2 regions of the Actinomadura citrea genome follow, and region 1 is predicted to be linked to the other one. Evidence: riboswitches for the same ligand, from Rfam matches in the RefSeq annotation. Region 1 holds a riboswitch; the other holds the start of a gene.
The links. A riboswitch is a leader RNA that binds a small molecule or an ion and turns the genes downstream of it on or off. The one in region 1 is predicted to bind glycine.
Positions count from the first base shown of each region.

Region 2: it holds a riboswitch for glycine, as region 1 does, so the genes downstream of both, gcvT (glycine cleavage system aminomethyltransferase GcvT) here and gcvP (aminomethyl-transferring glycine dehydrogenase) in region 1, are expected to answer to the same signal.

Region 1 covers NZ_JACCBT010000001.1:4,452,537-4,467,722, reverse strand. Annotated here, with positions in the region: gene gcvP (aminomethyl-transferring glycine dehydrogenase) at 1-2,742, opposite strand, end outside; glycine riboswitch at 2,803-2,914, opposite strand; glycine riboswitch at 2,915-3,009, opposite strand; gene BJ999_RS20810 (lysylphosphatidylglycerol synthase transmembrane domain-containing protein) at 3,281-5,755, shown strand; gene BJ999_RS20805 (MerR family transcriptional regulator) at 5,765-6,370, opposite strand; gene BJ999_RS20800 (bifunctional nuclease family protein) at 6,694-7,164, opposite strand; gene ftsR (transcriptional regulator FtsR) at 7,307-8,038, opposite strand; gene BJ999_RS20790 (FHA domain-containing protein) at 8,078-8,608, opposite strand; gene BJ999_RS20785 (DUF881 domain-containing protein) at 8,920-9,774, opposite strand; gene BJ999_RS20780 (small basic family protein) at 9,771-10,103, opposite strand; gene BJ999_RS20775 (DUF881 domain-containing protein) at 10,126-11,049, opposite strand; gene BJ999_RS20770 (LysE family translocator) at 11,135-11,770, opposite strand; gene BJ999_RS20765 (aminotransferase-like domain-containing protein) at 11,864-13,204, shown strand; gene BJ999_RS20760 (ABC transporter ATP-binding protein) at 13,277-14,869, shown strand; gene BJ999_RS20755 (aminotransferase class V-fold PLP-dependent enzyme) at 15,011-15,186, shown strand, end outside.
Region 2 covers NZ_JACCBT010000001.1:7,595,486-7,610,671, forward strand. Annotated here, with positions in the region: gene BJ999_RS34715 (hypothetical protein) at 285-1,034, opposite strand; gene BJ999_RS34720 (ATP-dependent DNA ligase) at 1,158-2,717, shown strand; gene BJ999_RS34725 (hypothetical protein) at 2,724-3,857, opposite strand; gene cds1 (L-cysteine desulfhydrase Cds1) at 3,939-5,039, shown strand; gene BJ999_RS34735 (M50 family metallopeptidase) at 5,029-6,327, opposite strand; gene BJ999_RS34740 (dihydrofolate reductase family protein) at 6,745-7,317, opposite strand; gene BJ999_RS34745 (SRPBCC family protein) at 7,473-8,210, opposite strand; gene BJ999_RS34750 (ArsR/SmtB family transcription factor) at 8,207-8,878, opposite strand; gene BJ999_RS34755 (hypothetical protein) at 9,155-9,502, shown strand; glycine riboswitch at 9,927-10,022, shown strand; glycine riboswitch at 10,027-10,116, shown strand; gene gcvT (glycine cleavage system aminomethyltransferase GcvT) at 10,190-11,284, shown strand; gene gcvH (glycine cleavage system protein GcvH) at 11,344-11,733, shown strand; gene BJ999_RS34770 (serine hydroxymethyltransferase) at 11,730-12,986, shown strand; gene BJ999_RS34775 (L-serine ammonia-lyase) at 13,042-14,415, shown strand; gene BJ999_RS34780 (nuclear transport factor 2 family protein) at 14,425-14,886, opposite strand; gene BJ999_RS34785 (TetR/AcrR family transcriptional regulator) at 14,976-15,186, shown strand, end outside.

The DNA.
Region 1 (15,186 bases):
CTCGCGGCTGTAGGCGTGCTTCCAGTCGTCGGAGACGAGGCAGGCGGCGGTGTGGGGGGCGTTCTTCAGGGGGTTGTCCTCGGCGTCGTAGCCGCCGTCGGCGACGCGCTGGATCTCCCGGCGGATCTCGATCATGGCGTCGCAGAACCGGTCGAGCTCGGCGAGGTCCTCGGACTCCGTCGGCTCGATCATCAGGGTGCCGGCGACGGGGAACGACAGGGTCGGGGCGTGGAAGCCGTAGTCGATGAGGCGCTTGGCGACGTCCTCGGCGGTGATCCCCGTCTCCTTGGTGATCTTACGGAGGTCGGCGATGCACTCGTGGGCGACGAGGCCGTTGCGGCCGGTGTAGAGGATCGGGTAGTGCGGGGCGAGGCGGGCGGCGAGGTAGTTGGCGCCGATGATGGCGCCCTCGGTGGCGGCGCGCAGACCGTCCGGGCCCATCATCGCGATGTAGGCCCAGGAGATCGGCAGGATGCCGGCCGAACCCCACGGGGCGGCGGAGATGGGGCCGACGCCGGTGCCGGGGCCGGCCTCCTCGCGCAGCGGGTGGTTGGGCAGGAACGGGGCCAGGTGCTCGCGGACGCCGATCGGGCCGACGCCGGGGCCGCCGCCGCCGTGCGGGATGCAGAACGTCTTGTGCAGGTTGAGGTGGGAGACGTCCGAGCCGAACTCGCCGGGGCGGGCCAGGCCGACGAGCGCGTTGAGGTTGGCGCCGTCGACGTAGACCTGGCCGCCGGCCTCGTGCACGGCCGCGCACACCTCGGTGATCGTCTCCTCGAAGACGCCGTGCGTGGACGGGTAGGTCAACATGATCGCCGCGAGCCGGTCGCCGTGCTCGCCGAGCTTGGCGCGCAGGTCGTCGAGGTCGACGTTGCCTCCCTCGTCGCACGTGACGACGACGACCCGCATCCCGGCCATGACGGCGCTCGCGGCGTTGGTGCCGTGCGCCGAGGACGGGATCAGGCAGACGTCGCGGTGCTCCTCACCGCGGGAGGCGTGGTAGCCGCGGATGGCGAGCAGGCCGGCCAGCTCGCCCTGGGAGCCGGCGTTCGGCTGGACGGAGACCTTCGCGTACCCGGTGATCTCGGCGAGGAAGCCCTCCAGTTCGCCGATCAGCTCGACGTAGCCGGCGGCCTGGTCGAGCGGCGCGAACGGGTGGACGGCGGCGAACTGCGGCCAGGTGATCGGCTCCATCTCGGCGGTGGCGTTCAGCTTCATCGTGCAGGAGCCGAGCGGGATCATGGAGCGGTCGAGCGCGATGTCCTTGTCCTGGAGCCTGCGCAGGTAGCGCAGCATCGCGGTCTCGGAGCGGTGCGCGTGGAAGACGGGGTGGGTCAGGTAGGGGCTCTCGCGGCGCAGGGCGTCCGGGAACGCCTCGGGGACCTCGCCGGCCGCGGCGGCGCCGAAGGCCTCCAGCACGGCCGTGACGTGCGCGGGCAGCGTCGTCTCGTCGCAGGCGATGGCGACCCGGTCGGGCCCGTCCGGGCGCAGGTTGACGCCGCGCTCGCAGGCCGCCGCGACGACCTCGGCGGCGCGGCCGGGCACACGGGCCAGGACGGTGTCGAAGAACGAGTCGTGCACGACCTCGACGCCGCCGGCGCGCAGCCCCGCGGCGATCTCGGCGGCCCGGCGGTGCGTCCGCTGCGCGATCGCGGCCAGCCCCTCGGGACCGTGGTAGACCGCGTACATGCTCGCCATCACGGCGAGCAGGACCTGGGCGGTGCAGATGTTGCTGGTGGCCTTCTCGCGGCGGATGTGCTGCTCGCGGGTCTGCAGCGCCAGCCGGTAGGCGGTGGCGCCGTCCGCGTCGACGGACACGCCGACGAGCCGCCCGGGAAGCTGGCGCTGGATGCCCTCGCCGACCGCCATGTAGCCGGCGTGCGGGCCGCCGAACCCGTAGGGGACGCCGAACCGCTGCGCCGAGCCCACCGCGATGTCGGCGCCGAACTCGCCGGGCGGGCGCAGCAGCGTCAGCGCGAGCAGGTCGGCGGCCACGACGGCCTTGGCGCCGCGCTCGTGGGCCTGGGCGATGACCGGCTCCAGGTCGCGGACGGCGCCGGACGCGCCCGGGTACTGCAGCAGCACGCCGAAGAAGTCGCCGTCGGGGAGGCCGCGGGACAGGTCGGCGATGACGATCTCGATGCCGAGCGGGATGGCGCGGGTCCGGACGACCTCGATCGTCTGCGGGAGGGCGTCGGCGTCGACGAGGAACGTCCCGGGGTCCTTGCGCCTGGAGACGCGGTGCGCGAGGGCCATGGCCTCGGCGGCGGCGGTGCCCTCGTCCAGCATGGAGGCGTTCGCGACGGGCAGCCCGGTCAGGTCGCCCACCATCGTCTGGAAGTTCAGCAGGGCCTCGAGGCGCCCCTGGGAGATCTCCGGCTGGTAGGGCGTGTAGGCGGTGTACCAGCCCGGGTTCTCCAGCACGTTCCGCATGATCACGCCGGGCGTGGTCGTCCCGTGGTACCCGAGCCCGATCATGGACGTCAGGACGGTGTTGCGGGAAGCCAGCTCGCGGAGCCGGTCGAGCGCGGCGGTCTCGCTCAGCGCGGGCGGCAGCTCCAGCGGCCGGGACGTGCGGATCGCGGCGGGGACCGCCTGGTCGATCAGCGCCTCGGCGCCGGAGTAGCCGATGGCGGCCAGCATCCTCGCCTGGTCGTCCGGTGAGGGGCCCACGTGCCGGTCGGCGAACGCCGACCGCGGATGCTGCGGCGCGGCCACAGGGGCGAAGAACTGGGCGGTCATGGAGGGCCTCCTGGCTGCTGCGGTCGCTCAGGTCCACCGCCGGCGCCCGGCCGGCGGCGGGTCTCCCCCTCTGTCATCGGCACCTGAGAGCTTCACCCGCGCGGCGGGGTTTCCCCTTCGGTGAGCCGTCCCGCCCCGCGCGCGGGGACCGACGGCTGCTTTCCAGAGGTGCCTCGCCCGAGCGGTCCTTTTGCCTGAGAGGTTCCGGGGATGTTGCCCCTTCGGCGCCCCACGCTGGCGGCGTGGGGTCTCTCCCGCACAGGGTCGACGGCATGTCCTGGGTCGAACCCTACCCAAAGGCGCGTCCGCGACGTCGTTCCGGCTCGCCGCAAGGGGCCGCGCCCTCCGGCGGCGACGCCGTACCGGCGAGTATCATGTGCTGACTCACCTGGGACTCGACGGTCCCGGGCCGCACGGGGGCGGGGAGACGAGGCTGCGGGATGGACGCGCGTCCCGGCGGCGGCCCCGCGACTCGACGGCGCGCCGCCGGGTCTGGGACGCTGATCACGATGGCGGATGGTCAGGGCGGCGGTACGGCGTGACACAGACCCACGACGGAGCGGTGCGCCCGGCGCAGGGTGCGACCGCCGGCGCGCCCGTCGACGAGCCCGCCCAGCCGTACCGGATCCGCCGGCCCTCCGACGCCATCCGGTTCGCGGCGTCCGTGGTGGGGCTGGCGGCGGTGATGCTGCTGGTGTCGATCGCGCAGCAGACGACCCACGGCCTGCAGACCGACATCGCGCAGGGCACCGCGCACGCGCCGCGGCTGCTGCTGACGCTGGCGACGCTGGTGTCCAGCTTCGGGGTGCTGGCCGTGCCGATCGCGTTCGGGATCGAGCGGCTGTTCCACAAGGACGGCATGCGCGTCGCGATCGCGCTGCTGGCCGCGATGATCGCTTTCGGGATCACGGTGGGCCTGGACGACCTGGTGGTGCGGGCCGCGCCGGGCGGCGTGCTCGACTCGCTGATCTGGGGCGGCACCGAGACCGCGCCGGTGCACACCGACATCGCCCCGGTGATCGCGTTCGTCAGCGCGGTCGGGATGGCGGGCCGCGCCCGCTGGCAGGCCGCGACCTGGACCATGATCGGACTGGCGGCGCTGACGGGGCTGACCGCGTCCTACGCCTCCGTCGCCGCGCTGGCCGCCACCTACCTGCTGGGCCGCGCCATCGGCCACGGCACCCTCTACGCGGTCGGGACTCCGAACCCGCGCCCGTCCGGCGCGGCCGTGGTGGCCGCGCTCGAACGGCTCGGGCTGCACCCGCTGCGGGGGGCGCGCCTGGACGGCGCGCACCACGCCGACGAGACCCGCCGCTACGGCGTCGTCCTCGCCTCCTGCCCGCAGGAGGGGTACGGCGCCCGGCTCCCGGCGGGCCGGGGGCCGCACGGCGACTGGGACGTGGAGGTCCGCGTCCTGGACCGCGACCAGCAGACCGCCGGGCTGCTCTACCGGGTGTGGCGGTGGCTGCGGCTGCGCGGCGCCACGACGGGGCGGACGCTGCGGTCGCTGCGCCGTTCGCTGGAACTGGAGTCGCTGATGGCGTACGCGGTGGACGCCGCGGGCGCCCGGACGCCGCGGCTGGTCGGCACGTGCGAGGTGGGCACCGAGGCGGCGCTGCTGGCCTACGAGCACGTCCCGGGGCGGCCGTTCGGGGACGCCCCCGACGAGGAGATCACCGACGAGCTGCTGGCGGACGTGTGGCGGCAGTTCCGCTCCCTGCAGGCGGGGCGGCTCGCGCACCGGCGGCTGGAGGACGAGGCCGTGCTGGTCGGCGACGACGGCCTCGCCTACCTCACCGACCTGCGGTCCGGGGAGACGGCGGCCGGCGACCTGGCGCTGCGCCTGGACCTCGCGCAGCTGCTCACCACGCTGGCGCTGCGCGCGGGGCCGGAGCGGGCGGTGCGGACGGCGGCGCCGGTGCTGGGCGAGGAGGCCCTCGGCGGTGCGGTACCGCTGCTCCAGCGGGTGGCGCTGTCGCGGGCGACCCGCACCGCGCTGCGGCGTCACAAGGACCTGCTCACCCGCATCCGGGAGCAGATCGTCCGGCTGAAGCCGGAGACGGAGGCGCCCCCCGCCAAGCTGGAGCGGTTCCGGCCCCGGACCATCGTCAGCATCGTGGCGCTGTCGGTCGCGGCGTACATCGTCATCCCGCAGGTGACGAGCCTGGACATCGGCCGGCTGGCGGCCACGGCGAGCTGGCACTGGGTCGCGGCGGCACTGGGGGCGGCGGCGCTCACCTACCTCGCCGCCGCGTTCATGCTGATGGGGTTCGTCCCCGAGCGGCTGCCGCTCGGCCGGACGGTCCTGGTGCAGCTGGCCGCGTCGTTCGTGAAGCTGGTCGCGCCGGCGGCCGTGGGCGGCGTCGCCGTCAACACGCGCTACCTGCAGCGCTCGGGCGTCCGGCCCGCCCTCGCCGTCGCGAGCGTGGGCGCGTCCCAGCTCGTGGGGATGGTCACCCACATCCTGCTGCTGGTGCTGTTCGGGTTCCTGACCGGTTCGACGGCGAAGGCGACGCAGGACCTGGCCCCGTCCCGGACGATCGTGTTCGCGGTGCTCGGACTGGGGCTGCTCGCGGGGCTCGCGCTGACGGTGCCGCGGGTGCGGCGGGTGGTCGCCTCGCGGCTCGGGGCCATGTTCTCGGGCGTGGTGCCGCGCCTGGTGGACGTGTTGCAGTCGCCGCGGAAGCTGTCCACCGGGATGGGCGGCACCCTGCTGCTGACGCTGGCGTTCACGCTGTGCCTCGACGCGTCGATCCGGGCGTTCGGCGGATCGCTGCCGTGGACGACGGTGGTGCTGGTGTTCCTCACCGCGAACGCTGTCGGGTCTGCGGCGCCGACGCCGGGCGGGCTCGGCGCCGTCGAGGGCGCCCTCACGCTCGCGTTGACGATCTCGGGGCTGACGGCGGAGACGGCCACGTCGGCGGTGCTGCTCTACCGGCTCCTGACGCTGTGGCTGCCGGTCCTGCCGGGGTGGGGGGCGTTCGCCCTCCTGCAGCGCAAGGAGGCGCTCTGAGGCCTGGCCTCAGCCGGTGCGGCGGGCGCGCCGCCGGTCGGCGAGTTCGTCGTGGTGGTGTCCGGCGGGGTCATCGTCGCCGGTGGAGGCGCGTTCAGCGGGCAGTTCCGCCAGACTGCCCTCCACCTCCTGCCACACCCGTCCGAGCGCGATGCCGAACACGCCCTGCCCGCCCTGGAGGAGGTCGACGACCTCGTCGGGTGAGGTGCACTCGTAGACGCTGACGCCGTCGCTCATCAGGGTGATCTGGGCGAGGTCCTGGACGCCGCGGTCGCGCAGATGGGAGACGGCCGTGCGTATCTGCTGCAACGAGACGCCGGTGTCCAGGAGCCGCTTGACGACCTTCAGGACCAGGACGTCGCGGAAGCTGTACAGCCGCTGGCTGCCGGACCCCTGCGCCGACCGCACGCTGGGCTCCACCAGCTTCGTGCGGGCCCAGTAGTCGAGTTGCCGGTAGGTGATGCCCGCCGCGGCGCACGCCGTCGGGCCGCGGTAGCCGACATCCTCCGGTGGCGCCGACACCTGGGTGTCGAAGAGCAGGCCCTGCTCTCCGGCACGGCGGGACGCCACGCGCCTGTCGGGGGTCGCCTTGCCCTCGCCGCTGCTCACCGCCACGCGGACCTCCGGCTTCTATCATCCCGCAGCGGTTCGTCAAGGGGGTTTGACGAATTACACCACGGGTGTTCCACCAGCACGGTAGGTGCCGGTCAGGGTGTGGTCAACGTTCATCGTCGGCGCGTCGCATGCCCGGATGAACCGGCTTCACGTGGGCAAACTGCGCACCTTCGCCACCCGCACAGTCCATACCCCGATGGTTCCCCCGCAAAAACCGCCAGGTCCGGCGCAATGGGCGACCAATCGCCCCATGGCATGAACTCGCACTCCAGAGTGACATACGCCACAGGATTCACCCGCCCCCGGGGCGGGCGCGAGGCGGCCTAACCGGCGCGGCCGAAGTCCTCCGGAGTGATCGTGTCGAGGAACTCGCGGAACTTCTCGACCTCGTCCTCCTGCTCGTCGGGGATGGCCACGCCGGCCTCCTCCAGGACGTCCTCGCTGGCGAAGATCGTGGCTCCGGTGCGCAGGGCGAGGGCGATGGAGTCGGACGGGCGCGCGCTCACCTCGACGCCGTTGGAGAAGATGAGGTCGGCGAAGAAGATCCCTTCGCGCAGCGCGGTGATGTTGACCGTGCGGAGCTGGACGCTCAGGGCGTCGAGCACGTCGCGGAACAGGTCGTGGGTGAGGGGCCGGGCCGGCAGCACCCCCTGCTGGGCGAAGGCGATCGCGGTCGCTTCGACCGCCCCGATCCAGATGGGCAGGTAACGATCGCCCTCCGTCTCCTTCAACAGGACGATCGGCTGATTGGAGGGCATCTCGACCCGGACGCCGACGACCTCCATCTGCTTCACTGCGGCTCCCTGCTGGTTCTCGCTGTCTCGATCACCACGTGCAGCGGATCGATTCCTGACCGAACCATGTAGCCAACGTACACCCAGGCTCGGACAGCTCGCGGCGCACGGGGGGCGGCAAAATCCTCCACCGGCCGCGCGATCAGTGGTCGAGGCTCTCGCGCAGACCCGCGCCGACCAGCGCGGCGTGCAGCCGGACCGACAGCGCGGCGATCTCCCGCGCGGTCTCGGCGGCCTGCTCGTGCGCGCCGCGGCTGCGGCGGCGCAGCTGCGGCGCGACCATCTGCTCGATCAGGCCGACCTGCCGGTCGGCGGCGGCCTTGACGGCGCGCAGGTGCCGGACCTCGAAGCCGAACTCGCCGAGCGCGGCGGCCACGCGCGCGATGTTCAGCGCCTCGCCCTCGTAGTGGGCCCCGGTCCGGCGGACGAGGCCGTACTCCTCCAGGCGCGCGAGGAGGGCCTCGTCGATCCCGGCGCCGTCCAGGAGCTGCCGGCGGGTGAGCCGCACGGCGGGGTCCGGCGCGGTGGTGTCGGCGGCCACGAGCGTGCGGGGGCGCCGCCGGTCCGGCTCGGCCGGGCCGGGGGGGCGCGCACCGAGCGGCGGGACGCTCTCCCCGCGGTCGCGCGCCTCCAGGTGCTGCCTGATGACGCGCAGCGGCATGTAGTGGTCGCGCTGCGCGGTCAGGACGTACCGCAGGCGCTCGACGTCGGCCTCGCCGAACTTGCGGTAGCCGGAGGGGCTGCGCTCCGGCTCGACGAGCCCTTCGGACTCCAGGAAGCGGATCTTGGAGATGGTGATGTCGGGGAACTCGGGCCTGAGCAGCCCGAGGACGTCCCCGATCGTCATCGGGGACCGGGCCGGCTCCGCGCTCAAGGGCCCTCCCATCGTTCGCCGCGACCTCGCCGCGTTCCGTCAGCCGTGGGCCGGGTTGGTCAGGAACACCAGCCGGAACTTGCCGATCTGGACCTCGTCGCCGCCCGACAGCCCGGCCTGGTCGATCCGCTGCCGGTTGACGTAGGTGCCGTTGAGGCTGCCGGTGTCCCGGACGGAGAACGCGCCGCCCTGCCTCGCGAACTCGGCGTGCCGGCGGGAGACGGTGACGTCGTCCAGGAAGATGTCGCTCTCGGGGTGCCGTCCGGCGGACGTGCGGTCCTTGTCGAGCAGGAAGCGGCTGCCGGCGTTGGGCCCTCGCTTGACGACGAGCAGCGCGGTGCCCGGGGGGAGCGCCTCCATCGCCATCTGGTCGGGCCCGGCCGGCTCCTCGGCTCCGGCGTCGGTGTCCAGCGCCTCGAACCCCCCGATGGAGATCGTGGACGTGGACTCGCCCGGCGACTCCCGGGGAGGCGGTGGCGCCGAACTCCTCAGCGGAGTGCCGCAGTTCGAGCAGAAGCGGGCATCATCCGGGTTGGCGTGACCGCACTGCGTGCAGTAGACGCTCGGCATCGATCGGCTCGGCCTCCTACCATCGGCGTGCCGCCCGCGAGCCACCCGCCGTAGCGGGGGCCGCCTGCGCCACGCGCATCCTTCACCCAACCCACGCCGGGGACCCGCCCCCGACCACGGTCTCCAACTCACCGCCCCGCTCACGCGACGGTCGCCGCAACTTACGCGGGTATTACCCGAGGGGTCAACTGGAACGGTGAACCGGCTGCACCAAACTACATTCGTCGATGATCGCAGGTCCATGCCGCCGCGCGGACCGCCGCGATCACGACGTTGCGGCCCGGCGTCCGTTCACCGCCCCCCCGTTCCCTCTAGGGAGACCGTACCGCGCCGACGGCCACCTTCGCGCGCCGGGTGATCAGGACGCGGGCCCCGGCGCCCTCCAGCGTGCGGACCAGGCCCCCCGGGATGTTGAGCGCCGTCGTCATCGTGTGCGGGTCGCCGATCGCCAGGAACCGGTACGGGGCGGTGAGGAGCCTGCCGTCGGCGCGGACGCCGTCACGGTCGTCCAGAAAGTGGGTGTCGACGCCGGCGCGCACGTCACCGACCTGGATGACCTCGGCCCCGGCGTCGCGGAGCTCCTCCAGGGCGTCCAGCAGGTTGAGGGCCCGCACGCCGCGGCCGGGGTCGTCGATGCGCAGCTCGATGCCGGGGCCCTCGGCCGGGAGCGTGCCCGCCAGCAGGCCGTAGGTGGTCGCCCGCTCGCGCGCCTCCTCCAGGGCCGTCCCGCCCTCGGCGTCGCGCTCCAGCCGGGCCTTCGTCTCCTCCAGGTCGCGCAGGTCGCCCCTCAGCCGCTCGGAGCGCTGGCCCAGGTCCGCCAGGATGCCGACGAGCTCGTCCTGCCGCGCGGTGGCGAACGTGGTGTCGCGCTCGGTCGAGCGCACCTGGGCGGCGACCGCGAACCCCAGCACGAGGCACAGGAGCCCGCCGACGAGCTGTCCCGGGCTGACGCGCGGGCGCAGCAGATCGGCGAGGGCGCGCAACCCTCCGGGCTCCGGCGGATCCCGCTCCTCCCCGGGAGCCGGCTCCTTCTCGGGATCCTGCGCCTCCCCGGGAGCCGGCTCGTCCCCGGGAGCCTGCTCGTCCTCCAGGACCCGCTCGTCCTCCAGGACCCGCTCGTCGTCCGGTGCGGGCGCGTCGCGCCGGGTGACCTCACCGCCGGTCATGCGCCGAACAGCTTCCGCCGGATGGCCGCCGCGTTGGAGAAGATCCGGATGCCGAGGACGACCACGACGCCGGTGGACAGCTGCGAGCCGACGCCGAGCTTGTCCCCGAGGAAGACGATCAGCGCGGCGATCACCGTGTTGCTGACGAAGGAGACCGTGAAGACCTTCTCGTCGAAGATCCCCTCCAGCCGGGCCCGGACGCCGCCGAACATGGCGTCGAGCGCCGCCACGATCGCGATCGGCAGGTAGGGCTGGAGCCAGAGCGGGACGTCCGGCTGGATCAGGAAGCCCAGCGTGACGCCGACCACGAGCCCGATCAGCGCGATCATCGCCGGTTCCCCCCTCCCCCGCTCATCCGCCGTCCCCCTCGCGGGGGACGGCGTACCGCAGCCGGACCGCGCCGGCGGCGGGCAGCCGAACCTGGCCCGAGCGGCGCGTGCCGTACCTGATCCCGAACCGGTCGCGCAGCGCCGCGAGCCGCCGGTCCGCGGGCGAACCGGCGAAGGCGGCCCGCAGCCGCCCGGCGTCGCCGAGCGCCGTGACCTCGTAGGGTCCGCCGAGCGGCCGGTAGTCGACCATGATCGCCTCACCGGCGGCGCGGATCGCGGTGGTCGGGGTGAGCCGCTGGCCGTTGACTCCGATGGCCCGCGCGCCCGCCGCCCACAGCCCGTTCACCAGGACCTGGAGGTCCTGATCATAGACCCGGCCGCCGTCGGCGGCGTGGCCCGGCGCGGCCGGGGCGCCGCGCGGGGCGTCGTCCAGCGTGACCACGAGGCCCTCGCCGGCGACGGGGGTGGCGGCCGCCGCGGCGCCCGCCGCGGCCACGTCCCGCCGGACGCGGCGGCCCTCGGCGCTGCGGGCCAGCGCGGCGGCCCGGCGGCGCTCGGTGTCGGCCCGCAGCCGGACGAGCCGGCGCTGCAGGGCGTCGGTCTCGGCGGTGCGGGCGCGGATCTGGCCGACGAGTTCGGAGTGCCGCTCGGCGGCCACCGGTTCGCTGCGGTGGACCTCGACGCCGGCGACGGCGGCCAGCGCCCCGGTCAGGGCGAGGACGAGCAGGACGCCCGCGCCCCGGAGCCGTCCCGGCCGCGGCGCGGCCCGGCCGGAGGCGGCCCGCCGCGCCGCGGCCTCGGCGTAGCCCGGGTCGAGGTGCTTGCCGGCGAACAGGTCGGCGAGCAGCGACATGGAGGCGTCGGGGCGCCGGACGGGCGGCCGCGCCCGGTCCCCGGGCCGCCCGGCCTGCTCCCGCCTATCGGGCTCGTCCTGGCGTGCGATCACCGGCCCATCATGGCAAGGACCGGTACATCGGCGCGGGCCGCGTCCCCCGGAGGCCCGGGGCGTGCCGGGTCCGGGCGCGGGTGCCTCAGGCGGTCGCGGGGCGCAGGCCGATGTGGACGGCGAGGGCGGCCAGCACCGAGCCCATCAGGTAGCGCTGGGCGCGCCGCCAGCCGGGCCTGCGCGCGAGGAAGGCGGCGATGGAGCCGACGCCGAGCACGATGAGGGCGTTGACGGTGACGGCGATCACGACCTGGACGGCGCCGAGCAGCAGGATCTGGAGGGCGACGTGCCCGCGCCCGGGGTCGGCGAACTGCGGCAGCAGCGACACGTACAAGACGGCGATCTTGGGGTTGAGCAGGTTGGTGACCAGCCCCATGGCGAACAGCCGGCGCGGCGGGTCGGCGGGCAGGTCCGCGGGCGCGAAGGCGGTGGTGCCGCCCGGCCGCAGCGTCTGCCACGCCAGCCACAGCAGGTAGCCGGCGCCGGCCAGCTTGATCGCCGTGTAGAGGGGCGGCACGAGCGTGAAGACGGTGGTGAGGCCCGCGGTGGCGGCCGCGACGTAGACGAGGAACCCCGCGGCGACGCCGCAGAGTGATATCAGCCCGGCGCGGCGGCCCTGCGTCACCGACCGCGACACCAGGTAGATCATGTTAGGCCCCGGGGTGAGGACGAGGCCGAGGGCGAAGAGGGCGATGGCCGCGACGGCCCCGTACGAGATCATTGCGCTCCAGTCGACTCGAAGTTCTCCAAGAGTAGAAGTCGCGCTATCCTCGGTGCAATAAGAACATTGTTCTCGGTGCAATGCGGGGTTCACATGGACGACTTCCGGCGGGTCGCGGACGAGCTGGCCGCCGACATCGCGGCGGGCCGGCTGCGCCCGGGCGAGCGGCTGCCGCCGCAGCGCGCCTTCGCCCGGCGCCGCGGCATCGCGGGCTCCACGGCCAACCGCGTGTACCGGGAACTGGCGAGGCGCGGCCTGGTGGTGGGCGAGGTCGGGCGCGGGACCTTCGTCCGCGCGGGCGAGCGCCCGCCGGGGCCCGCGCTCGCCGAGCCCTCCGCCGCGCGCGTCGACCTGGAGCTGAACCACCCCGTGGTGCCCGAGCAGAGCGCCCTGCTCGCCGAGGGGCTGGAGCGCCTTCGCCGCCCGGACGTCCTGGACGCCGCGCTCGGGCCCGCGGGGGTCGCGGGGACCGCCGCCGCCCGCGAGGCCGCGGCGGCGCTGCTCGCCTCGCCCGGCCTGCGGCCCGCCCCCTCCGAGGTGCTGTTCGCGGGGAACGGCCGGCAGGCCATCGCGGCCGCCGTGGCGGCGCTGGTGCCGGCGGGCGGCCGGCTCGGCGTCGAGGCGCTCACCTATCCGGTGATCAAGGGGATCGCGGCCCGGCTCGGCGTGACGCCGGTCCCGATCGCGATGGACGAGCACGGGCTGCGTCCGGACGCGCTCGCCGACGCCCACCGCGCCGCCCCGCTCGGCGGCGTCTACGTCCAGCCGACGCTGCACAACCCCTGCGGCACCACGATGCCGGAGGGGCGCCGCGCCGAGCTGGCCGGCGCGCTGGAGCGGCTCGGCCTCCATGCCGTGGAGGACCGCGTCTGGGCGTTCCTCCCGGGCGGCGGGCCGGAGCCGCTGGCGGCGCACGCCCCGCATCGCACCGTGCTGGTCGACAGCCTCTCCAAGCGCCTGGCGCCAGGTCTGAGCCTCGGCTTCGTCGTCCCGCCCGCGGCGCTCGCCGGACGCGTCGCCACCGCGCTGCGCTCCGGCGCCTGGGGCCCGCATGGGTTCGCGCTGGAGGCGGCCGCGGGCTGGATCGCCGACGGGACGGTCGACAAGGTCGTGCGCGCCAAGCGCGCCGACGCCGCGGCCCGCCAGCGGATCGCGGCCCGGTGCCTGGAGGGCGCGGCCGTCCGGTCCGATCCCTGCTCGTACTTCTGCTGGTGGGAGCTGCCCCAGCGGTGGCGGGCCGAGACGTTCGTGGCGGCGGCCGCCCGGCGCGGCATCGCCGTCACCCCGGCCGCCGCCTTCGTCGTTGGCGGTGCCGCCGCCCCGCGCGCCGTCCGCTTCGGCCTGGCCTCCCCGCCGCCGGACGTCCTCTCGCGCGCCCTGCGGACCCTCGCCGGGATCGCCGCCGGGGACCCTGACGACGACGCCCCCGACTGACCGGTTCCGGCGGCTGGACGCGCACCGGAAGATCGTCCATCGTCGGGGTGGGGTCGCCCGGCGGGAGGACAGATGATCGAGGTCCGCGAGGTGGGGCAGCGAACGGCCGGGGGACGACGGACGCTGCGGGAGGTGTCGCTGGCGATCGGCGCCGGGGAGCTGGTGGCGATCATCGGCGGCAGCGGGGCGGGCAAGACCACCCTGCTGGACGCCATCGCGGGCGTCCGGCCGCCCGCCGAGGGCGAGGTCAGGTACGACGGCGGCGCGGGGGGCCCGGCCGCGGGCTCGCTGGGCTACGTGCCGCAGGACGACATCGTGCACCTGGAGATGCCGCTGCGGCGCACGCTGCGTTACGCGGCGGGGCTGAGGCTGCCCGCGGGGACGCCTCCCGAGCGCGCCGAACGCGCCGTGGACGGCGTCCTGGAGGCGCTCGCGCTGACCGCCCGGGCGGGGCAGCGCGTCGGGTCGCTGAGCGGTGGCGAGCGCAAGCGGGCCAGCATCGCGGTCGAGCTGCTGACGCGGCCGCGCGTGTTCTTCCTGGACGAGCCCACGTCCGGCCTCGACCCGGCGACCGCGGCCGACCTGATGCGGCTGCTGCGCGGGCTCGCGGACTCGGGGACGACGGTGGTGATCACCACGCACCATCCGCCGGACGTCCTGGTGTGCGACCGGGTGGCCGTCCTCGCCGGGGACGGGCGGCTGGCCTTCTACGGCGAGCCCGGCGAGGCGCGCGAGCGATTCCGGGCGGACCGGATCGAGGACATCTACCTGCGGCTGGCCGAGGTGGAGGCGCACGAGTGGGCGGGCCGGTTCGGCGCGCCCCCGGCGCCGGCGACCGGCCCGGCGATCGGCGCGTTCCGGCAGTGGGCCCTGCTCACCCGGCGCAGCCTGGACCTGCTCACCCGCAACCGGCTCACCCTCGCGGTGCTGCTCGGGTCGCCGCTCATGGTGATGGCGATGTTCGCGGTCCTGTTCCGGCCCGGGGCGTTCTCGCCGGGGTCCCCCAGCCCCGCCGCGACGGTGATGATCCTTTTCTGGATCGCGTTCGGCGGGTTCTTCTTCGGCCTGACCTACGGGCTGCTGCAGATCTGCAACGAGCTGCCCGTACTGCGGAGGGAACGGCTCACCGGGCTGCGGGTCGCACCGTACGTCCTGGCGAAGGCGGCCGTCCTGCTGCCGCTGCTGGCCCTGGTGGACGCGCTGATGCTCGGTGTCCTGCGGGCGCTGGACCGGCTGCCCGCGATGGGGTGGAGCACGTACGGGGAGCTGTTCGTCACGCTGCTGCTGTGCTCGCTGGCGGCGCTGGCGCTGGGCCTTCTGGTGTCGGCGGCGGTCACCGACCCGGCCCAGGCCACGATGGCGCTGCCGATGCTCTGCTTTCCGCAGGTGCTGTTCGTGGGCGCGATCCTGCCCGTCCCGGTGATGGCGGCGCCCGGACGGTGGCTCAGCTGCGGCATGTCCAACCGGTGGGCGTTCGAGGGGCTCGGGCACAGCCTCGGGGTGGAGCGGCTCTGGGCGACCGGGCGCTCGCCGCTGGGCCCGCCCCTGCTCGACTCCTACGGTGACACGTTCTCGCGGTCGCCGGCCGTGGACTGGGCGCTGCTGGGCGGGTTCACGGCGCTGTTCCTCGCGGGAGCCTGCCTGGTCCTCACCCGGAGGACATGAAACCCCTTCCCTGTAGGCCATTCAAGGCCACCACGGCGCTCTTGCATCGTCCCAGCCGATTCTGGACCGTTTAGTGAGGGATGCGGCTTTTGCGCACGGGGGTGCATGGTGAGCGCTTCGCCCGGTTTTGATGTCGACCTCATGCCCGGCTACGCGGAGACGCGGCGGCTGGACGAGCTGCGTGCCACCGAGTACGCCTACCTGGACGCGCAGACGTACCTGGACTACACCGGCTCGGGCGTCGCCGCCGCCGCGCAGATCCGCGCCCACGCCGAGCGCCTCTCCGGGCACTGCTACGGCAACCCCCACTCGGAGAA
Region 2 (15,186 bases), 3.1 Mb from region 1:
CGCCAATGGCGTGGAACTGGACTCGGCGCGAGCACGCGAAAGGGCCGCGGAGCAGGGACCACTCCGCGGCCCCAAGGCGAGCGCGGGCCGCTCAACCTGGGCGCCTCACACCCAGGACACTCCCAGCGACGGCATGGTCACGACGTCGACCCCCTCCTCCCCAGGCATCGCCGCGCGCCGATCATCCTGCCTGGCGCGGGAGCTCGATCGGCGCACTCCCTCCCCTTTACCGGTTCACCATAGAAGGTGTCGGCGAAAATGACGCCGTGATCGGCCGATTCAGGTCAGGAATGACTTAGCGCGGCGAGGACTTCGCGGGCGACGCCGGTGGCGGTGTCGAGACAGGCGCGCTCCCGGGCGTCCGCGGGCCCCCTGCGCGGCGTCTGCTCGCTGTAGCTGACCGTGAAGACCGCGTTGCGGATCCGGGCCGTGACCTGCCCGACCACGGTCGGCTGCCCCTCGTCGGTCTTGAACCAGCGGAACGCCTCGTCCCCGATGCCGCCCCGGCGCTCCAGGGTCGCGGTCCGCACGAGCGGCGCGTCGTGCGCCTGCGCCCACTGCGCGTCGTAGTAGCCCTCGGCGTCCTGGACGGGCGTCGCGGTGTCGCCCGGCGCGTACAGGTGCGCCTCCACCCGCAGCCAGCGGAACCCCGAGCCGGTCGAGGAGTACGTGCACGTGGTGAGCGTCGAGTTCGCGCTCTGCCTCCGCGTCGCCTTCGGGACGGCCCGCTCGACGGTGCCCGCCGCGACCGTCCCGCACGGCGCCGGGAGCGCGTTGATCACCTTCTGCCGCGGGCCCGGTGACCCGGACGGGCGGCCCGGCCTCTGCGACGGGCCGTCCTGCGGCGTCCGCCGCGGGGCGGCCTCCTGCTCGCTCCCCCCGGACATGACGAGGACGACCACGACCGTCGCCGCGGCGAGCGCCACGGCCGCCGCGAGCACCGCGATCAGCCTGCGCGGGCGGCGGCCCGGGGCCGGCGGCTCCGGGCCGGAGTACGGCCGGTGGAACGGCTCGACCGGACGCTGAAGGCCCACTCCGCGCTCCTCACTCCCGTCCCGTCGACCGTTCCCGCCATCTGCCAACGTAACCAGGGCCGCGGCACCTGACCAGGGACCCTGACGGTGCCGTTCGTCAGACCCGGTGGTCACAATGAAGGGATGCTGCTAGCGGACATCGCACGGACCTCGAAGGCGGTCGCGGGCACCTCGGGCCGCAAGGCCAAGGTGTCCGCGCTCGCGGAGTGCCTGCGCGCGGCCGACCCGGGCGAGGCCGCGACCGTCGTCGCCTACCTGTCCGGCGAGCTGCCACAGCGCCAGATCGGGGTGGGGTACGCCGCGCTGCGCGACCTCCCGCCGCCCGCCGCGCAGCCGTCCCTGACCGTGCCCGGGGTGCACGAGGCGTTCGGCGAGATCGGCGCCGTGTCCGGGCCCGGCTCGGTCGCCCGGCGGCGCGAGCTGCTCGCGGCCCTGTTCGGCCGCGCCACCGCCCCCGAGCAGGGCTTCCTCGTCAGGCTGCTGGCGGGCGAGCTGCGTCAGGGCGCGCTGGACGGGGTGATGGCCGAGGCGATCGCGGCGGCGGCCGGGGTGCCCTCCGCCGAGGTCCGGCGCGCGTTCATGCTGCGCGGCTCGCTCGGCCCGGTCGCGACGACCGCCCTCGCGGAGGGGGTGGACGGGCTGCGCGCGTTCACGCTGGAGGTGGGGCGGCCGGTCAAGCCGATGCTGGCCTCCGCCGCGCCGTCGGTCGACGAGGCGTTCGCCAAGCTCAGGGGCGAGGCGGCCGTCGAGTGGAAGCTCGACGGCATCCGCGCGCAGGTGCACGTGTCCGGCGGCGGGGTCCGGGTGTTCACCCGGACGCTGGACGAGATCACCTCCCGGCTGCCCGAGGTGGTGGAGGCGGTGCGGGGGCTGCCCGTCCGCGAGGCCGTGTTCGACGGCGAGCTGATCGCCCTGCGGCCGGACGGCACTCCCCACCCGTTCCAGGTCACCTCCGCCCGCACCGCGACGCGCACGGCGAAGGACACCGAGCCGGTGCCGCTGGCCGTCTTCCTGTTCGACGTGCTGTACCTCGTGGAGGCCGGCGACGCCCCTCCGCAGGGCGCGCACGGCGAGGACCTGCTCGACGCGCCCGGGGCGGAGCGGTACGAGGCGCTCGCGCGGGTCGTCCCCGAAGAACTGCGGATGCCCCGGGTGGTCACCGGCGACCCCGCGAAGGCCAAGGAGGTCTTCGACGAGGCGGTCGCGCGCGGCCACGAGGGCGTCGTCGTCAAGGCGCTCGACACCCCGTACACCGCCGGGCGGCGCGGCGCCGGCTGGATCAAGGTCAAGCCCCGGCACACCCTCGACCTCGTCGTCCTCGCCGTCGAGTGGGGGCACGGCCGCCGGCAGGGCCTGCTGTCCAACCTGCACCTCGGCGCCCGCGACCCCGAGACCGGCGGCTTCGTCATGCTCGGCAAGACCTTCAAGGGGCTCACCGACGAGCTGCTCGCCTGGCAGACCGAGAAGCTGCGCGAGCTGGCCGTGCGCGAGGACTCCTGGACGGTGCACGTCCGGCCCGAACTGGTCGTCGAGATCGCGTTCGACGGCGTCCAGCACAGCCCCCGCTACCCCGGCGGCATCGCGCTGCGGTTCGCCCGCGTCCTGCGGTACCGGCCCGACAAGTCCGCCGCCGAGGCCGACACGATCGACACCGTCCGGGCCGTCGCGCCCGTCATGGACTGAGCCCCGTCACGGGCTGAGCTCGGGGGCCTCGGCCGGCGGCTGGTCCCCGGCCTGCGGCTCCTCCCCGCGGCCGCGTGCCCGCCGGGTGGACGCGGCGCGCGTCCGGATCCGCGAGCCGGTCCGCCCCCGCACGCGCGACAGGCTGCGGCGGCGCGCCCGTGCCGCGGCCTCCCGCTGGGCGCGTGCCGCGGCGTTGCGTTCGGCGCGCGCGACGGCCTCCCGCTCGGCCCGGACGGCCGCGCGGCGCGCCGCCCGGCGCTCGGCGCGGCGCGCCCGGCCGCGTTCGGCCCGGCGCTCGGCCCAGCGCTCGGCGCGGGCGGCGGCACGGGCCAGCTTGCGGCGGCGGATCCGCTCGGCGGCCTCGGCGCGGCGCTGCAGCAGCTCGGGCGGGATGAGGTCGTGCCGGCCCGCGATGAACTCCTGCACCCAGATCTTGGCGCGGATCAGCGGCCGCCGGAGCCGCGTCTCGCGCCGGACGGCCCGCTGGTACCGGCGCGAGGCGGGGTCGTAGCGCCAGCGCGACCAGGGCGAGCCGGGCCGCGCCACCCGGATCGCGCCGACGATCAGCAGCGCGGGCATGAACAGCCCGATCAGGCCCGTCCAGATCTTGCCCTTCAGCAGCGTGATCACGGCGAGGACGAGGTTGACGGCGAGGGAGGCGACGTAGACGCGGGTGATCAGCCCGGTGCCCGGGTCGGGCGCGATGCCCTCGTAGCCGAGGGGGCGGATGCCGAGCAGCAGCAGCCCGGTCACCGCCATGGCGACGAACACGGCGTCGAGGGACGCGCGGCCCTTCTCCGTCCAGTAGACGTCGCTGAGGTGCAGGATCAGCGCGAACTCGTCCAGGACGAGGGCCGAGCCCATCCCGAACACCACCGCCGCCGCCAGGTCGAGGCCGACGTAGGCGTCCGGGACGGCGAGGCTCGCCACCCCGCCCATCAGCATCAGCACCACGCCGAACACGACGTGGTGGATGTGCACGTCCCCCGCCTTCACGTTCCGGAACCACCAGCGGACGTCCGCGCGGATCAGCCGCACGTTCACCCGCGTCAGCACGAACGTGATCATGAACGCGACGAAGAAGCCGAACAGCGGCAGCCGCCCGGTCGCCATGATGCGTTCGTCGAACATCTCGATCATCTGCCCCCCGCCCACTCAATGATGCACCGTGACATGCGCGGATATCGTGGGACCCTGCCGACGATCAAGGAGAGAACCGTCATGAGCCGCATCGTGGACCGCTGCGATCCCGGGTACCGGGCATGGATCGCCGAGGCGATCCGGCTCGTGGACGCCGACGCCAACCGCAGCGCCGACACGCACCTGCACGTGTTCCCGCTGCCACCGGAGTGGGGCATCGACCTCTACCTGAAGGACGAGTCCGTCCACCCCACGGGTTCCCTGAAGCACCGGCTCGCGCGGTCGCTGTTCCTGTACGGGCTGGCCAACGGCTGGATCCGCCGGGACACGACGATCATCGAGGCGTCCAGCGGGTCGACGGCGGTGTCGGAGGCGTACTTCGCGCGGCTGCTGGGCCTGCCCTTCATCGCGGTCATGCCGGCCTCCACCAGCCCGGAGAAGATCCAGCTCATCGAGTTCCACGGCGGCCGCTGCCACCTGGTGGCCGACCCGTCGGCGATCTACGAGGAATCGCGGCGGCTCGCGGCCGAGTGCGGCGGCCACTTCATGGACCAGTTCACCTTCGCCGAGCGGGCGACGGACTGGCGCGGCAACAACAACATCGCCGAGTCGATCTTCGAGCAGATGCGGCTGGAGCGGTTCCCCGAGCCGTCCTGGATCGTGGTCGGCGCGGGCACCGGCGGGACGTCCGCGACGATCGGCCGGTACGCCCGCTACCGGATGTTCCAGACGCGGCTCGCGGTGGTCGACCCGGAGGGGTCGGCGTTCCACGGCTCGTTCGCCGACGGCGACCCCGGGCGCACCGCGGCGGGCTCGCGGATCGAGGGCATCGGCCGCCCCCGCGTCGAGCCGTCGTTCCTGCCCACGGTGATCGACCGGATGATCCGGGTGCCGGACGCGGCGTCCATCGCGGCGATGCGCTGGACGAGCGAGGTCAGCGGCCGCAGCGTCGGCGGCTCGACCGGCACGAACATGTGGGGCGCGGCCGAACTGATCGCGCAGATGCGGGCCCGCGGCGAGCGCGGCAGCGTCGTCACGCTCCTGTGCGACGGCGGCGAGCGCTACGCGGGCACCTACGGGTCGGACGCGTGGCTGGCCGGGCAGGGCCTCGACATCGCCCCCTACCTGGCCGCGCTGGACGGCTTCCTGAAGACCGGCACGATGCCGGACGTCACCCGGTGACGCGGATCGGGTTGAACAGGTCGGCGTAGATCAGCAGGCCGCCCATGACGATCAGGACGACCGCCATCACGTACGTGACCGGCAGCGCCTTGGCGACGTCCACGTAACCCGGGTCGGGCCTGCGGAAGATCCGGGCGAACGCCTTCTTGATCGCTTCCAGCAGCGCGCCGGCGATGTGCCCGCCGTCCAGCGGGAGCAGCGGGATGAGGTTGAACAGCCCGACCGCGAGGTTCAGCGAGCCGAGCAGCATCACGAAGAAGGAGACCTTCTGCGTGCCGGTGAAGTCGTCGGACGCGGCGACCTCGCCGCCGATCCGGCTGACGCCGACGACGCCGATCGGCCCGTTCGGGTCGCGCTCGTGGCCGCCGAAGGCCGCGTTCCACACGCCGACCATCTTCTGCGGCATCCGCACCAGCGCGCCGACGGTGCGCGCGGTCAGGTCGCCCATCGTGCTCGCGACCACGCCCGGCCCCTGTCGCTCGATCGCGCTGGACGGCGTGATGCCGAGGAACCCGACGTTGACGACCTTGTCCTCGTCCTTGAGGTCGTACATCTGGTTGCGGGTGATGGGGACGTTCAACCGCACGTCCCTGCCGTCGCGCCGGACGGTCATCGGCACGGTCTTGCCGCCGTCCCTGCGGATCATGCGCTGCAGCTGCCCGTAGTCGTCGACCTTCCGGCCGTCGAACGCCACGATCCGGTCGCCGGCCCGCAGCCCGACCTGCCGCGCGGGCGTCGGCGCCGCGTTCGCCGGGCACGCGGCGACCTTGGCGCTCGCCGGCACCATGCACTCGGCGACCTCCTTGATCACCGGCTGCGGCTGGTTGGTCCCGATGCCCATCAGCAGGATCGCGAAGAACATCACCGAGAGCAGCAGGTTCATCGCGGGCCCGCCGAACATGATGAGCAGCTTCTGCCACCACTTCTTGGCGTAGAACACGCGGTCGCCGTCGCCGGGGCCGACCTCCTCCAGCGAGGCTCCGCGCGCGGACTCGATCAGCCCCTGCCACGGTCCGGTGCTGATCCGCCGCACCTGCCCGGGCGCGTCGCCCTTGCGCGGCGGCAGCATGCCGATCATGCGGATGTAGCCGCCGAGCGGGATCCACTTGACGCCGTACTCGGTCTCGCCCTTGTGCCTCGACCACATGGTGGGCCCGAATCCGACCATGAACTGCGTGGTCCGCACCTTGAACAGCTTGGCGAACGAGAAGTGCCCGAGTTCGTGCAGCGCGATGGAGACCAGCAGGCCGAAGAAGAGGATCAGCGCTCCAGCCAGGTAGTAGACCATGCGGCGTGCCCTCCGGGTCCGTCCACCCCACGCACCCGGGGGTGATCTCCGACAACCAATTCAGAGTACGTTACGGCCCGCGATCCGGTTGAGGCGAACGAGGAAGCGGCACGCGCCGCACACCGCTTTGATGCGCGGCGCCGACCCGACCGCGCGTCATGGGCGACCCCACCCGCCCCACGGAGCGGCCCTGGCCGGCTGCGGCGGCTCCGACGGCGAGGCAGACAGATCCTGGTCCAGCAGCTCCCTGAGACGTTCGCCCCCGGCCCGGGACAGGCCGAGCTCACCGGCCGGGCTCGCGAGCTGGTGGCCGCGCTGTTGCTGCCAGACCAGGATGCGCGGTCGGCACTGGCTCTTAACCTGGACGACATCCCGCTCCCGCGATCGCGGTGAAGAGCGAGATGCCGGAGCACATTGTCAGTGGATCACGTCGAAGATCTGCTTTTGCAGGCCGTTGGCGTAGACGTCGTGCTCTACCAGCTTCAGTTTCTGGGCGTCCTTGTCCGTGGTACTGAACAGTCGCTTGCCGGCGCCGAGCAGCAGCGGGAAGACGAGCAGGTGGTAGCGGTCGATCAGGCCGGCGTCCGAGAAGCCGTGGTTCAAGGAGGCGCTGCCGTGGACGATGATCGGGCCTCCCTCGGTCTGCTTGAGAGCGGTGACCTGGTCGAGTGAGCGCAGGATCGTGGTCTCGCCCCAGTTCGGGACCAGGTCTTCTTTGGTGAGGGTGGTGGATAGGACGTACTTCGGCAACGTGTTGTAATGCGCGAATTCCTGCATGTTCGGCCAAACCGGGCTGAACACCTCATAGCTGATCCGGCCCATCAGGATCGCGGTAGCTTCCATCTGCTCCCGCCCCTTGATCTCGTAGGCCTCGGGGAGGAACTCGACGTCCTTGAAGGTCCATCCGGAGTTCCGGTAGCCCGGTTCGTCGCCCGGGGCCTCGACGACCCCGTCGAGCGACATGAAGGCAGTGCTGATCAGGGTACGCATTGAAGACTCCTTGGTCATTCGTGTGTGTATTCAGGCTGTTCGGTACGCGCTTAGGCCGCGTTGGAGCGGAGCGCGGTCGTTCCGCGGCGCCGGGGGCGGTCCAGTCCCCGGTGGCCCGACGGCGCCGGCGGCGTACGGGCGTACCTGGGGGGCTCTCAGGCGAGGAGCCCGATCAGCCACTGCCGCCAGGCCGCCTCGGCCCCGTCCGTGTCCGGCCGAAAGAGGTGATGGAACATCAGCACCGCGCCGGCGATGTGGAGGAAGGTGTAGATCCCGTCCGCGGTGCGGACCTTGATGCGCTCGTCGTCCGACCAGACCACTTCGCCGTCAAGTGGCGGCAGCTCCGCGGGTTCGGCGTGCGCCCGCGCGCCCACGGCGACCGGGGTCGGCAGTGACAGCCCGCGGGTGAGCGCCTCGTGAACCTCCTGCGCCGAGCGTCCGGCCGACGGCGCGACGGCGAAGACGGGGACACCGGCGCGTCCCGGGAAGTGCGTCAGGTACTCGCGGAGTGTGTGGAGGTGGAAGGGCCAGCCGCGGCGCAGCCCGTCGTACTCGTCCTGCCAGTCGTCGCCGAGCACGCCGCTGTGAACGACGCGGAGCACAGTGCTGCCGCCGTCCCGTCCCTCGATCAGATACTCGAAGGCCATGAACCGGCCGTCCTCGGCGGTGGCCGTGCGGGTGGCGAAGCGCTTGCCGGGTTCGTAGGCGATGATCATCGCTTCCTCCCGGCGGCCTCCGGTCTCCATCGCGGCGACTCCGCCCTCGCGCGGCTCGACCTCGTTGCGGCCCATGAACCAGGAGTCGATCCCCGGTCCGGTGGCGATCGCCTCCCAGACCTGTTCCGGGCTTGCCGGCAGGGTCGTCTCCAGCTCGATCTCGAAGGGGTGGGTCATCGTCGGTTCTCCTCTCCTGCTTCGGGTTCGCCCGCGTGCGCCCCCGCGTCCACCTGCTGCGGGCCGGGCGCGGTCCTCCGGGCGCCGGGCTGCGCGGGGACCTGGTGGAGCCCGACGACCACCCGGTGGTTCCGGCCCTGCGGGGCGAACTCGTCGTGGTAGCGGCCGACCAGGACGGCCACGGCCTGGGCCAGTTCATCGGCGAAGGCCGACCGGTCAGCCGCGGTGGCGAACCGCACCTCCGCGTCGATGCCGAAGGTGGCGACCTGCCGCCGGGCCCGAGAGGCGCCGGTCAGCAGGGTCCCGACCTCCTGCACCAGCCGGGCCCCCAGCGCCAGCAGCCAGTGGGCGGACATCTGGTCCGGAGACCGGGAGGGATCCGGGCTGACGGCGGCCAGGACGCTGGGAGAGATCACATAGGAGGCGGCGGTAGCGCGGTACACCCGTTCGGTGACGCTGCCCTTGCGCCGCTCCTCGGCGAGTTCGACCAGCCCATGGCGCTCCAGTTCCTTCAGGTGGTAGTTGACCTTCTGCCGGGGGAGCCCCAGCCGGGCGGCCAGCATGGCGGCCGAGCCGGGCTCGGCCAGGGCGGCGAGGATCCGTGACCTGATCGGGTCCAGGGACGCCTCGGCCGCAGCGGGTTCTTCGATCACAGCGACTTCCAGCACCGCTCCAGGATCCAACCGACAAAATAATTTGTCAAGGAAATTCTAGTTGTCGGTGCCGCCGAGCGCCCATGGTGTGCAGCGTCATCGTGGTTCGGGCCGACCAAGGTCACAGCGGCGCCGGCTCGGCGATGCCCGAGGAAGCCATCGATTCCGTACTGATCGTCTGCGGTCGCGGTGCTAACCCGGCCGCGCGTCATTGTCACGAGAGCCCGTATCCCCAAGGAGGGCCGAACGCGCATCATGGGCGACCCCACCCCGTCCCACGGAGGTTCCCCCTTGAAGCGCGGTCATGTAGCGGTACTGGCGCTGACGCTGGCCCTGGCCGGCTGCGGCGGCTCCGACGACGGCAAGGCGACGAGCGCGTCGTCACCCCCCGCCCCGACCCCCGCGGCCACGGCCCCGTCCACCCCCAAGCCCGGCCCAGGCAGCGAGACCACGCCCCTCCCCCCGGCCCAGTCCAAGGCGGTCAAGGCCTTCAACGACTGCATGCACGAGCAAGGCGTCCAGATGCCGACCCCCAACCCCACCAGAACCCCCGCCCCCGACGAGCTGCAAAAGATCAGGACCGCCCTACAAACCTGCGTAAAGTCCATGTCCGCCTCCCCCGGCACGTCCCCACGCTGACGCCCGCCGGAACCGGCCGAAGCGCACCCGAGCATCCCCAAGGACGCTCAGATCTGTCGCCCCCGTTGCCGCAGCACACAGCCAAGCCGCCGCGGGCACCCGCCAGGCCAAGCACAAGCCAGAGCGCGAGGGGCGCCGCGCCAAGGGGGACCGAAATGGCCGCGGGCGGCAGCAACCGTCCAACGAAGCAACCTCAGCCGTCTGACGAAGCAACCTCAGCCGCCACCTGAGCCCCGCGACCACCTGGACCCCCGCGATCGCGTCCGAAGGCAGATCCGAGCGAAGCAAGGATCTGATCGCGAAGCGAGCCGCAAGGCGAGCCGGAGCGATGCAGCGATCGCACGCGTTTCCCCAGGGTCGGGGCCCCCAGGGCCCCGACCCTGGGGAAACGCAATGAACACTGCTAGCCTTCTGCGACAGCCGATGATCCCGTGCGGGAGAGTCCCTCGCAGCCGGCGGGGGACGCCGAAGGAGCAAATCCTCCCCGGAACCTCTCAGGCCCACGGACCGCACGGGCCAGGCGACCTCTGGAAAGCGGGGACTCCGGTCCCCCGCCGAAGGTGAAAGCCCGCCGTGCCGCGGCGGGTGAAGCTCTCAGGCGCCGATGACAGAGGGGGAGGCACCGATACGCCCGGTGCGCGAGTGGGACGATGGACCATGCGCGCCCGTGACGAAGGAGCCGAGCCCATGTCCGCCGATCCGACCGCGAAGAAGACGCCGCTGCACGACGTCCATGAGGACCTCGGCGCGAACCTCGTCGACTTCGCCGGCCATCTGATGCCGCTGCGCTACGCGAGCGAGACCGCCGAGCACCAGGCCGTCCGCACGGGTGCGGGGCTGTTCGACCTGTCGCACATGGGGGAGATCTTCCTCTCGGGGCCGGGCGCGGGGGCCGCGCTCGACTTCGCGCTGGTCGGCAACCTGTCGCCGATGCCGGTCGGCAAGGCCCGCTACACGATGATCTGCGGGCACGACGGCGGCGTCCTGGACGACCTGATCGTCTACCGGCTCGCGGACGAGACGTGGATGGTGGTGGCGAACGCCGCGAACGCCGCCGTCGTCCGGGAGGCGCTGGTCGAGCGTGCCGCGGGGTTCGAGGCCGCGGTGGACGACCGGTCCGGCTCCTACGCGCTGATCGCCCTGCAGGGGCCGCGTTCCCAGGGGATTCTCGAAGGGTTCACGGATGCGCCGCTGGAGGGCCTGAAGTACTACGCGATCCTCGCGGGGCGGGTCGCGGGCGTGGACGCGCTGGTCGCCCGCACCGGGTACACGGGCGAGGACGGGTTCGAGCTGTTCGTGGACGCGTCCGACGCGGTCCGGCTGTGGAAGGCGCTCGCCGCGGTGGAGGGGGTCGTCCCGGCTGGGCTGTCGGCGCGCGACACGCTGCGCCTGGAGGCGGGGATGCCGCTGTACGGAAACGAGCTGACGGCCGAGACGACGCCGTTCGAGGCGGGCCTCGGCCGTGTGGTGAAGCTGGACAAGCCTGGCGATTTCGTGGGGAAGTCCGCTCTGGCGGCGCAGGCGCAGACCCCGCCGGGCCGTAGGCTCGTGGGACTGGTCGCGCGGGGGCGTCGCGCGCCCCGCAAGGGGTACCAGGTCGTCACGTCCGGCGGCGCGCCGTGCGGCATCGTGACGAGCGGCGCCCCGTCGCCCACACTGGGCACGCCGATCGCCATGGCGTACCTCGACAGCGGCGTCGAGGAGACGGGCCTGGCCGTGGACGTCCGCGGCCGGCACGAGCCGGTGGACGTGGTGGCCCTACCGTTCTACAAGCGTTCCTGAACAAGTTGTCCGGCGGTGTGGGGGCGCGCGCCCCCCACAGGGGAAAGAGAGAAGTGATCGTGAGCGTTCCGGAGGAGCTCCGCTACAGCGAGGAGCACGAGTGGGTGTCGGGCCTCGGTGGCGAGGACGGCATCGTCACGGTCGGCATCACCGCGCACGCCGCCGACGCCCTCGGTGAGATCGTCTACATCGAGCTGACGCCGTCGGAGGGCGACGCCGTCGAGGCGGGCGAACCGTGCGGCGAGGTGGAGTCGACCAAGTCGGTCAGCGAGCTCTACTCCCCCGTCAGCGGCGAGATCACCGCGATCAACAGCGCGGTGGTGGACGAGCCGAAGGTCATCAACGACGACCCGTACGGCGAGGGCTGGATCTTCAAGGTGCGGATCTCGGTGGAGCCGGGCGACCTGCTCGACTCCACCGCCTACGGCAAGCTGGTCGAGGAATCATGAGCTTGGACGACTCTCTCGCGACGGCCGATCCGGAGGTCGCCGAGGCCGTCGCGGCGGAGCTGCGGCGCCAGCAGGGCACCCTGGAGATGATCGCGTCGGAGAACTTCGCGCCCGTCTCGGTGCTGGAGGCGCAGGGGTCGGTCCTGACGAACAAGTACGCCGAGGGGTATCCGGGGCGCCGGTACTACGGCGGCTGCGAGTTCGTCGACGTCACCGAGCAGCTCGCGATCGACCGGGCCAAGGCGCTGTTCGGCGCCGAGCACGCGAACGTCCAGCCGCACAGCGGGGCGCAGGCCAACACGGCCGTCTACTTCGCGCTGCTCCAGCACGGCGACACGATCCTCGGCCTCGACCTCGCGCACGGCGGGCACCTCACGCACGGGATGCGGCTCAACTATTCCGGCAAGGTGCTGAACGTGGTGCCCTACCACGTCCGCGCCGAGGACGGCCTGGTCGACATGGACGAGGTGGCCTCGCTCGCGGCCGAGCACCGGCCGAAGATGATCGTGGCGGGCTGGTCGGCGTACCCGCGGCAGCTCGACTTCGCCGCGTTCCGCCGGATCGCCGACTCGGTCGGGGCGCTGCTCATGGTCGACATGGCGCACTTCGCGGGCCTGGTCGCGGCGGGGCTGCACCCCTCGCCCGTCCCGCACGCCGACATCGTGACGACCACGACGCACAAGACGCTCGGCGGACCGCGCGGCGGGCTGATCCTCGCCCGCGAGGAGTTCGGCAAGAAGATCAACTCAGCGGTGTTCCCCGGCATGCAGGGCGGGCCGCTGGAGCACGTGATCGCCGCCAAGGCCGTCGCCCTGAAGATCGCCGCGTCGGAGGAGTTCCGGGCCCGGCAGGCGGCGACGGTGCAGGGCGCGAAGCTGCTGGCCGAGCGCCTGCTCGCCGAGGACTCCGCCAAGGCCGGCGTCAAGGTCCTGACGGGCGGGACGGACGTCCACCTCGTGCTGGTCGACCTGGTGGACTCCGAGCTCACCGGGCGGGACGCCGAGGACCGCCTGCACGACATCGGCATCACGGTCAACCGCAACGCGGTGCCGAACGACCCGCGCCCACCGATGGTCACCTCCGGCCTGCGGATCGGCACCCCGGCCCTGGCGACGCGCGGCTTCACCGCCGAGGACTTCGCCGAGGTCGCGGACGTGATCGCGCTGGCGCTACAGCCGTCCTTCGACCGGGACGGGCTCGCGGCCCGGGTCGAGGCGCTGGCCGACCGGCACCCCCTGTACCCGAACCTGTGACGTTCCGGCGCCCCCTCCCCTAGCGGGGAGGGGGCGCGGCTACAACGAGGTAGCGATGGCCATCAGCGTTTTCGACCTGTTCAAGATCGGTATCGGACCGTCGTCCTCCCACACGGGGGGCCCGATGGCCGCGGCGCACCGGTTCGCCAGGGGCCTGCAGCGCGACGGGCTGCTGGAGAAGACGGGGTCCGTCGCCGTCACCCTCTACGGGTCGCTCGGCCTCACCGGCAAGGGCCACGGCTCAGACAAGGCCGTCATCCTCGGCCTCGAAGGCGACAAACCCGAGCTCGTCGACGTCGACCGGGTGGACGAGCGGCTCGCCGCCATCCGTGAGCGCGGGGCCCTGCGCCTGTTCGGCGACCACGACGTCCCGTTCGTGGTCAACGAGCACCTGGTCTTCGAGCGCAAGGAGTCGCTGCCCGGCCACCCCAACGGGATGCGCTTCACGGCCCTGGACGCCTCGGGCGAGGAGCTGCGCGCCAAGGTGTACTACTCGGTCGGCGGCGGCTTCATCCTGGACGAGAACGCCACCGGCGCCGACCGCATCAAGCCTGACGACACCGTCCTGCCGCACCCCTTCGACACGGCCGCCGAGCTGCTCGAACGCTGCCGGGAGACGGGCCTTTCGATCTCCGCGCTGATGCTGGAGAACGAGAGGGCGTTCGGCCGCGACGCCGCCGAGATCCACGACGGCCTGCTCGAACTCTGGCAGGTCATGCGGGCCTGCGTCGTCCGGGGCTGCACGCGCGAGGGCCTGCTGCCGGGCGGGCTCAAGGTGCGCCGCCGCGCTCCCCAGCTGCACCGCCAGCTCTCCGTCGAGAAGGCGTCCGACCCGCTCCACGCGATGGACTGGATCACCCTGTTCGCCCTCGCCGTCAACGAGGAGAACGCCGCGGGCGGGCGGATCGTCACCGCCCCCACCAACGGCGCCGCGGGCATCATCCCGGCCGTCCTGCACTACTACGACCGGTTCATCCCCGGCCGGGACGACGAGGGCGTCGTGCGGTTCCTGCTGACCGCCGGGGCGATCGGCGTGCTGTTCAAGCAGAACGCCTCGATCTCCGGCGCCGAGGTCGGCTGCCAGGGCGAGGTCGGCTCGGCCTGCTCGATGGCCGCCGCCGGGCTCACCGAGGTCCTCGGCGGCACCCCCGAGCAGGTGGAGAACGCCGCCGAGATCGGCATCGAGCACAACCTCGGGCTGACCTGCGATCCCGTCGGCGGCCTGGTCCAGGTCCCCTGCATCGAACGCAACGCCGTCGGCGCCGTCAAGGCCATCAGCGCCGCCCGGATCTCCCTGCGCGGCGACGGCCGCCACTTCGTCTCCCTCGACAAGGCCATCAAGACCATGCGCGACACCGGCCGCGACATGCTCGACAAGTACAAGGAGACCTCGCGCGGCGGCCTCGCCGTCAACGTCATCGAATGCTGAGCGCCCGCGCTATCGGAGCGGGACGTCGAGTCCGTGCTCGCTCGCGGGGCGCGGGCCGTGGATGCGCCGGTCGGCCTCGCCGATCGCGACGTCGTTGATGCTCGCCTCCCGCCGCCGCATGAGGCCGCGCTCGTCGAACTCCCACAGTTCGTTGCCGTAGCTGCGCCACCACTGCCCGCCGGCGTCGTGCCACTCGTACTGGAAGCGGACGGCCATGCGGTTCTCGCGGAATCCCCACAGGCTCTTGCGCAGCGCGTAGTCGAGTTCCCGCTCCCACTTGTCCGTCAGGAAGGCGATGATCTCCTCCCGGCCGGTGACGAACCGGTCCCGGTTGCGCCAGACCGAGTCGGGCGTGTAGGCCTGCGCCACCAGGTGCGGGTCGCGGGTGTTCCACGCGTCCTCGGCCGCTTGGACCTTCTGCCCGGCGGTCTCCAGGGTGAACGGCGGGTAGGGCGGACGATCGTCGGGCACAGCGGCCTCCTCAAGTTGAGAACGAGCGTTCTCTGTCTGTTCCGCTACGATAGGGAACGCCCGTTCTCAACGTCAAGCCAGGAGCGTCGATGCCGGCCGCGATCACCGAGGAGCAGCAGGACCGGGACCGCCAGGGGCTGCTGGACGTCGCGGAGCGCCTCTTCTACCGGCAGGGCGTCCAGGCGGTGGGCATGGACGAGCTGCGAACCGTGTCCGGCCTGCCGCTCAAGCGCATCTACCGGCTCTTCCCGACGAAGGAGGCCCTCGTCGTCGCGATGCTGGACCGCCGCGACCGCCGCT